DNA from 2 places in the Sphingomonas sp. LR59 genome. Region 2 is predicted to be linked to the other one. Evidence: predicted binding sites of a transcription regulator. Region 2 holds the regulator's gene; the other holds the start of a gene.
What was found. The regulator LexA, encoded in region 2, represses DNA repair genes until DNA is damaged. The targets are predictions, from matches to a motif close to GTTCCNCNCTTGTTCT.
Positions count from the first base shown of each region.

Region 1: uvrA (excinuclease ABC subunit UvrA) is a predicted target of LexA. The motif match lies at 1,745-1,760, and genes of this name have one in related genera.

Region 1 covers NZ_JASPFL010000001.1:3,859,649-3,864,072, forward strand. The annotation lists gene QP164_RS18160 (hypothetical protein) at 1-1,041, opposite strand, end outside; gene QP164_RS18165 (hypothetical protein) at 1,197-1,487, opposite strand; gene uvrA (excinuclease ABC subunit UvrA) at 1,768-4,424, shown strand, end outside.
Region 2 covers NZ_JASPFL010000001.1:1,699,128-1,703,551, reverse strand. The annotation lists gene QP164_RS07665 (ComEC/Rec2 family competence protein) at 1-1,378, shown strand, start outside; gene QP164_RS07660 (hypothetical protein) at 1,378-1,971, shown strand; gene lexA (transcriptional repressor LexA) at 2,653-3,324, opposite strand; partial or broken gene QP164_RS07650 (molybdopterin molybdotransferase MoeA) at 3,393-4,424, opposite strand, start outside.

The sequences.
Region 1 (4,424 bases), 2.2 Mb from region 2:
GACCGCGACGATGGCCTTGTCCTTCCGCACCGGGGCGCCGTCCGCGTTCGTCAGGCACTGCGTCTGTGGTGTCGTGATCGGTTGGCAGAGCGTCACCGGATCGTTTTCGGCATAGCGGCGGCCATAGGTGAAGGACCCGGTCAGCGCGGATTGGCCCAGTCCGAGTAGGACACCGCCGAACGCGGTCGCCTTGAAGCCGAGCCTGGACTGGTCGCGGGTCGTGAATGCGGCGCGATCGAGATAGGTAAAATCGATCTGGCTCGCCGCCACTCGCACACCATAAAAATCGACGTTTCCGGGCAACGCGGCCTTGATCATCGAGCGCAGCCCTTGCGGATAATAGCGTAAGACGAACATCGATACGCCGGTCGGAAAGCTATAGGGATCGCACAGCTGGGCCACGTCGTCCTTGTCGCCATTCGCGTTCAGGCAACTCTCCCGCGCGCGCTCGACCTCTGGCTTTTCCGTACCATTCAAGTCCGCCTCGGTTGAATAATGGATATAGGATAGGGCGATCTCGGTGCCGCCCGAAAACCCGTCCAAACCTAATATCTTCGCTTCATGGCTCGAATCGAGATCGCTCGCGGCGGTGATCGTCAGATGATCGGCTGCCAGCCGCTTCCCGGTCTGCACACCGCTGATGTCGAGCGTCCAGGACAGGCTCGCGATCTTGTCCTCGCTTGATGCGATGAATTGCAGATCGGGCGTTGGGCTGGATTTAAGGAAGCGGTCATTGGGCCCGTTTGCGGAGCCGGATTCGACCGCTTCCAAAGCCAGAAGCCTGTTGTCCGCGATATGATCGACGATCATGTTTCCAATTGTCGATCGCTTGCCCTGCGCGTTGGCTCCCGTGACGACGGGCGCATCGGCCCCCGGCACGACCTTACCCACGGCCCCAGACGTTACCGACGATGCATCGGCCGTCATGCCGCTGGCGATCAGGCGCAGGTCCCGCGCCGCCGCCTCGGCAGCCCCGGCGGCTCGCGTCGCCGCCTGCGCCGCGCGCTCAACTGCGGCGAGTGCGCGGTGGTAATCTGCCATCGTCGGCGCCGTGACAGGCCCGGCCGATATAGCGCCGGCCTCAGCGGGTAACGTCGCGGGTGTGGGAGGCGAAGACTGTGCCCAGGCATCGCCATGTCCCGCCAGGCCAATGGCGAAAGCGAGAGCATTGATCGCACGCATCCGGACCGGCAGCATCAGCGCACGTCGATCAGGAAAGCATCATAGGCCTTCCCGAGTGGGGGCGGGATCGTCGATGCATCGCGGGTATAGATCGCCGCGCCGTTGCGCAGGATTTCGACCTTCATGGTGGCACCGGGATCACCGATCATCACCCATTCGAGCAATTTCTTGCGGTCAGGTACGGCCTTGAAGATACCTTTACCGCCACTCGTCGCGACGGGTTGCCCGTCGAAGGCAAAGCCATAATCGGCGATGCCGTTCAGATGCGACACTACGATCTCGAGGACTATGCGCAGATCAGCCATGAAAATACTGCCCCTGTAGGGCCGAACGGGCGAGGACCGCGTCGAGTGTGCGGTGGGTCGAGGGTCGGCCGGTAAAATACACGCGGCACGCTACGAACTGGACGCCCTGTGGAGCGTTGACCCGTGGATACCCTATTCACCGCCAATCACAGCGGCGAGATAGGTCCGTTTCGGGGATTTGGCATCGAACGCGAACCGACGTGGTGCGCTGGCGGAATCCCGTTGCCGTTCCTATCTCCCGCACTGGCATCCGGCCAAGAACAGAAGTAGAACTCACCTTATGCTGACCAAGATTTCCGTACGCGGCGCGCGCGAGCACAACCTCAAGGACGTCGACATCGACATCCCCCGCGACACGCTCACGGTGATCACCGGCCTGTCGGGGTCGGGCAAGTCGAGCCTCGCCTTCGACACGATCTACGCCGAGGGCCAGCGTCGCTACGTCGAGAGCCTCAGCGCCTACGCCCGCCAGTTCCTCGAACTGATGCAGAAGCCCGACGTCGACCACATCGAGGGCCTGTCGCCGGCGATCTCGATCGAGCAGAAGACCACGAGCCGCAACCCGCGCTCGACCGTCGCCACCGTCACCGAAATCTACGACTATATGCGCCTGCTCTGGGCGCGCGTCGGCATCCCGTACTCGCCCGCCACCGGCGAACCCATTGCGGCGCAGACCGTCAGCCAAATGGTCGACCGCGTCATGGCGCTCCCCGAGGGCACGCGCCTGTACCTGCTCGCCCCCGTCGTCCGCGGCCGCAAGGGTGAGTACCGCAAGGAACTCGCCGAGTGGCAGAAGGCGGGCTTCGCGCGCGTCCGCATCGACGGCACGATCCACGACATCGACGAAGCCCCCGCGCTCGACAAGAAGTACAAGCACGACATCGAAGTCGTCGTCGACCGCCTGGTCGTCGGCGGCGAAATCGCCACGCGCCTGGCCGAGAGCTTCGAAACCGCGCTGAAACTCGCTGACGGGCTCGCCTATGTCGACCCCGCCGACCCGGTCGAACCGCACACCCCCAAGTCCGAAATCCTCGGCAACAACGCCCCCGACGGCCGCATCGTCTTCAGCGAAAAGTTCGCCTGCCCGGTCAGCGGCTTCACCATCTCCGAGATCGAGCCGCGCCTGTTCTCGTTCAACGCCCCGCAAGGCGCGTGCCCGGCCTGCGACGGGCTCGGCGAGAAGCTGCTGTTCGACGAAGATCTCGTCGTCCCCAACCACATGCTCAGCATCAAGAAGGGCGCGGTCGTCCCCTGGGCGAAATCCAACCCGCCATCGCCCTATTACATGCAGGTCCTCGGCAGCCTCGCGCGCGAGTTCAAGTTCGACATCGAGACGCCCTGGTCCGACCTTCCGCCGGAGGTCCAGAGCACCATCCTGCACGGCTCGAAGGGCAAGCCCGTCACGCTCACCTTCATCGACGGCAAGAAGAAATACGACGTCTCCAAGCCGTTCGAAGGCGTCATCGGCAACCTCAACCGCCGCATGCTCCAGACCGACTCCGCCTGGATGCGCGAGGAGCTCAGCAAGTACCAGTCCGCCGCCCCCTGCGAAGTCTGCGGCGGCGCGCGCCTGAAACCCGAAGCACTCGCGGTCAAGATCGCGATGAAGGACATCTCCTACGCCACGCACCTGTCCGTGGTCGACGCGCTCCAGTTCTTCACCGACATGCCGCAGCATCTCGGCGACCAGCAGAACGCGATCGCCGAACGCATCCTCAAGGAGATCGTCGAGCGGCTGGGCTTCCTCAACAATGTCGGCCTCGACTACCTCAACCTCGACCGCACCAGCGGCACGCTCTCAGGCGGCGAGAGCCAGCGCATTCGCCTCGCGTCGCAGATCGGCAGCGGCCTGTCCGGCGTGCTCTACGTCCTCGACGAGCCCTCGATCGGCCTGCACCAGCGCGACAACGACATGCTCCTCAAGACGCTCCGCCGTCTGCGCGATCTCGGCAACACCGTGCTCGTCGTCGAGCATGACGAGGACGCGATCCGCACCGCCGACTACATCATCGACATGGGCCCGGGCGCGGGCGTCCGCGGCGGCCAGGTCGTCGCGCAGGGCACGCTGAAGCAGATCCTCAAGTCCAAGGGCAGCATCACCGCCGACTATCTCAACGGCACGCGCGAGGTCCCCGTCCCCGCGACGCGTCGTAAAGGCAACGGCAAGAAGCTCACCGTCCACAACGCGGTCGCGAACAACCTGCGCGGCGTCACCGCAAGTCTCCCGCTCGGCACCTTCACCTGCATCACCGGCGTCTCCGGTTCGGGCAAGTCGAGCTTCACGATCGACACGCTCTACGCCGCCGCCGCACGCGAGCTGAACGGCGCGCGCATCGTCCAGGGCAAGCACGACAAGATCACCGGCCTCCAGTATCTCGACAAGGTCATCGACATCGACCAGTCGCCGATCGGCCGCACCCCGCGCAGCAACCCCGCTACCTACACCGGCAGCTTCACGCAGATCCGCGACTGGTTCGCCGGCCTGCCGGAATCGCAGGCGCGCGGCTACAAGCCCGGCCGCTTCAGCTTCAACGTCAAGGGCGGCCGCTGCGAGGCGTGCCAGGGCGACGGCGTGCTCAAGATCGAGATGCACTTCCTCCCCGACGTCTACGTCACCTGCGACGTCTGCCACGGCGCGCGCTACAATCGCGAGACGCTCGAGGTGAAGTTCAAGGGTCATTCGATCGCCGACGTGCTCGACATGACGGTCGAGGACGCCGCCGAGTTCTTCAAGGCGGTTCCCCCGATCCGCGACAAGATGGCGATGCTGGTCGAGGTCGGCCTCGGCTACGTCAAGGTCGGCCAGCAGGCGACGACGCTCTCGGGCGGCGAAGCGCAACGCGTCAAGCTCGCCAAGGAACTCTCGCGCCGCGCCACCGGCAACACGCTCTACATCCTCGACGAACCCACCACCGGGCTCCACTTCGAGGACGTGCG
Region 2 (4,424 bases):
GCGCGCGCTGGCGATTGGTCTGCTGACTGCGGGGCTCGGTCTTGGGCTGATCTGGGCTCGGTCGGAATCGGTGGCACGACCGGTGTTGGGCGGCCCGACGATCGCGAGCTTCTCGGCGAAGGTTGAGGCGATCGAACCGCTGGTGGCGCGGAAATTGGTGCGATTGACGGTTCTGCCACTTGGCAAAGGTGTGGAGACTAATGGGCAGCCGGTTGCCTTGCCTTACCGGGTCCGCGTCAACCTCGCGGAGACCGATGCGCCTAAGCTGCTCGGGACCGGGGCAGTCGTACACCTGCGCGCTCGCCTGATGCCGCCGCCTTTGCCAGCGGTGCCAGGCGCCTACGACTTCGCCCGGGTTGCGTGGTTCGGCGGTATCGGCGCGACGGGACGCGGTTTTGCACCGGTTGCTGTGACGACGCCGAGCGGATCGGGCGCCGGCATTCGCGTCGCTCTGTCGCACCATATCGTCTCGCGACTGGACGGCAGCGCAGGCGGCATAGCGGCAGCGCTCGCAACGGGTGACGTTGGTGCGATCAGCGAAGAGGATTCGGAGGCGATGCGCCGGGCGGGCCTCGCACATCTGCTGTCGGTTAGCGGGTTGCATATCACCGCGGCGGTGGCAGCGACGATGTTGATCGTGCTGCGGCTACTGGCGCTCAGTCCTTGGCTGGCGCTTCATGCGCGACTGCCGCTGATCGCTGCATTGGCGGGTGCGGCGGCGGCGATCGGCTATACCTTGCTGACCGGGAGCCAAGTGCCGACGATCCGGTCGTGCGTGGCCGCGTTGCTCGTGCTGGCGGCACTGGCGATGGGACGCGAGGCGATGACGTTGCGGCTCGTCGCGGCGGGAGCGGCGTGCGTCATGCTGGTATTGCCCGAATCGGCAGCCGGACCGAGCTTCCAGCTGTCGTTCGCGGCGATCACCGCGATCATGGCGCTGCACGAGCATCCTGTGATCCGCGCGTTCTTTGGTCCGCATGACGAAGGACGCGGGCGCAAACTCGCGCGGGGTGTCGCATCGCTGCTGTTGACGGGCCTGCTGGTCGAATTCGCGCTGATGCCGATCGCGGTCTATCATTTCCACAAGGCGGGGCTGTACGGCGCGTTCGCCAACATCGTCGCGATCCCGCTGACGACGTTCGTGGTGATGCCGCTGGAAGCGTTGGCACTGCTGCTCGATGCGGGCGGTCTTGGCGCGCCGATCTGGTGGCTGGTCCAACGCTCGCTCGATGCGTTGCTCTGGCTGGCGCATATCGTCGCCAGCGCTCCCGGCTCGGTGCGGTCGTTGCCCGCGATGCCGACGGCGGCGTTCGCGCTAATGATCGTCGGGGGATTTGGATTGCGCTCTGGCGGACCCAGTGGCGACGCCTCGGGCTGATGCCGCTGGCGGCCGGCGCGATCTGGGCGCTGACCACGCCAGCGCCTGACGTTCTGGTGACGGGAGACGGTCGCCACGTCGCGGTACGAACCGCGGCGGGGCTGGCGATGCTGCGCGACCGGGCGGGCGACTATACGCGCGACATGCTGGCCGAGAATGGTGGGGTGGATGGCGAGCCGCTCCTGCTCGCGGACCAACCCGATGCCCGATGCAGCCGCGATCTGTGCGTCACAGATATCGCTGGACGAGGACGGATGTGGCGCATCCTAGCGACCCGCAGCGCCTATATGGTTCCGATTGCAGAGTTCATCGCCGCCTGCCGCGGCGCCGATGTCGTCGTCAGCGACCGCGGTCTGCCGAAACGTTGTGCGCCGCGGTGGCTGAAGCTGGATCGTCGTGTGCTCCGGCGGACGGGCGGTGTCGCGCTGACCTTGGGGAGCGGGACAGTCGTGACCATCCTGAATGCAGACGATCGTCACCCCTGGCGCGATCCGCCTCTCCTCGAACGCACCGCGCACTCGTTCAAGCCGGGACATGGCAGGTTTCATAACGCAGCGTCAGCGTTTCGCGCCAGCCGAGGCCGTCAAAAGTAGAATGTTCACGCGAAGGCGCAAAGGCGCGAAGGTGATGCGATTCGGGAGACATTCACACCTCCATGAACGATAAGTCGACGTCGGTTTTTCGGTGGTCTGCGAAGGCAAATAGACGCCGATCTAAGCACCACATCTTCGCGACTTTGCGCCTTTGCGCCTTTGCGTGAACAAAATCATCCGTAGCCGTATGCGATCCCAGCGCGAAGAATTGGTTCACGCGGAGCCGCGGAGAAGTTTTTTACGATGGATGAATCGGGCTGGCTATTGTTCGGTCTTACTGCCGCAGGCATTGGAACAGCTTCGTCTCTCGCCGAACGCAATACCTCCCCGTCTCCGCGTCTCCGCGCGAACAAATTCTTCGGCTGTGTGGGTGATTGGCGACGAAATGTTCGCGCAAAGGCGCAGAGGCGCAGAGATTGAGGGTTCGAGTCGAAGTCGCGCTTATGCATCGGAGCGGGAGAGGGGCTTCCGGACGCTTGGCGGTCCTTGCTTGGGCATGTCGAAGAACTGTTCCCGACAGCTCCGAGTATCGAGTATATCGCTTAGTCTGCCGATCAGACGCGGTCACCGTCGCTAGCGGGAACGAGCGACTTAGCTCACCAGCTTGAGCGGGCGCTTTTCCTTAGCAACTAAAAACCGTGATCGGCCTGCGTCGCTGTGGCGCAGGCCGGTCCCGGTCATTCAGTCATAGCGGCGGAGGATGCCGGATAGTTTGCCTTGGACGCGGACTTGGGCGGGGGCGTAGCGTTGGGGGTCGTAGGCTCGGTTTGCAGGGTCGAGGCGGACCATGGCGCCTTCGCGGCGGAAGTATTTCAGGGTGGCTTCGCTGTCTTCGATCAGGGCGACGACGATCTCGCCGTCTCGGGCGGTCTCGGTGCGGCGAATCAGGGCGTAGTCGCCGTCTAGGATACCGGCCTCGACCATGGAGTCGCCGGAGACTTCGAGCGCATAGTGTTCACCCGAACCCAGCAGTGCGGCGGGGACGGCCAACATCGTGCTGCCTTCGAACGCTTCGATCGGGACGCCGGCGGCGATGCGGCCGTGGAGGGGGATCTCGACGACGTCGTTCGCTGGCTGTGGCGCGGTAGCGGGCGCGGGCTTTACGTTCGACGCCTTTGATGGCGCCTTTTTCTCGGCACGCTCGGGCATGCGAAGCACTTCGAGTGCGCGCGCGCGGTTCGGCAAGCGGCGGATGAAGTTGCGCTCCTCAAGCGCGCTGATCAGACGGTGGACGCCCGACTTCGACTTGAGGTCGAGGGCGTCCTTCATCTCCTCGAACGACGGCGAGACGCCGGTTTCGTTAAGGCGATCATTGATGAAGCAGACGAGTTCGTGCTGCTTGCGCGTGAGCATGGCGGTTCTCCGTCCGGAACAGACTGGGAACTTCTATGGAACATAATTAACGCCGTCAAGCGCTCGTGTTACGCGATCACGAGGATTTCCGCCGATTCGCCCTCCCTTGCCGCCGGGGCGTCGCCGGGACGGACGATGAGGCAGGTCGAGCGTGCGAGCGTAAGCAGCATCGAACTGTCCTGGATCGTCGAAGCATAGGCTTTGCCGTCGCGCAGTTCGGCGCGGAGATAGTCGGTGCGGGCGTTGTTGGCGGGCAGGTCTTCGCCGAGCAGCGCGTGGGTCGACTGGGGGAGCGGGTCGCGCGCGCCCGCCATGTGCGCGACGACGGGTTTAACGAACAGCGTCGCGGTGACGAACGCGGAGACCGGGTTACCGGGAAGGCCGAGCACCATCATCTCGCCGATCCGGCCGGCCATCATCGGCTTGCCGGGGCGCAGCGCGATCCGCCAGAAATCGATGGTGCCGCCGGCGGCTTCGATCGCCGGGCGGACGAGGTCGTGGTCGCCGACCGATGCGCCGCCGGTGGTGACTAGGAGGTCTGCCTGAACGCTTGCGAAGGCTTTGCGGAGGATCTCGAGATTGTCGGGCAGGATGCCGAGATCGATGATGTCGACGGGCATGTCGGCGAGCATCGCGGCGAGCATGATGCCGTTCGATTCGGGGAGCGCTACGCCGTCGGTGGTGGAGCCGGGGGGACGAGTTCGTCGCCGGTGGCGGCGACGGCGACGCGGATGCGGCGGTTGACGGTGAGGCTGCCGTGGCCGCCGGTTGCGGCGACGGCGATGCGGGCGGGGCTGAGGCGGTCGCCGGCGGCGATCAGGCGGGTGCCGGTGGAGAAATCGAGGCCCTTGCGGCGGGTGTTGCGGCCGAGCGTCGGGGGGCCTTCGCCGGCTAGGATCAGGGTTGCGCCGTCACGCTCGGCTTCTTCCTGGACCATGACCGTGTCGGCGCCGTCGGGCATGGCGGCGCCGGTGAAGATGCGGGTGGCTTCACCTTGGCCGACCTTGCCGGTGAAGGGGCGGCCGGCGGCGCTTTCGCCGATGACGGTCCAGGGGCCGGGGAGGTCTTCGAAGCGGATCGCGTAGCCGTCCATCGCCGAG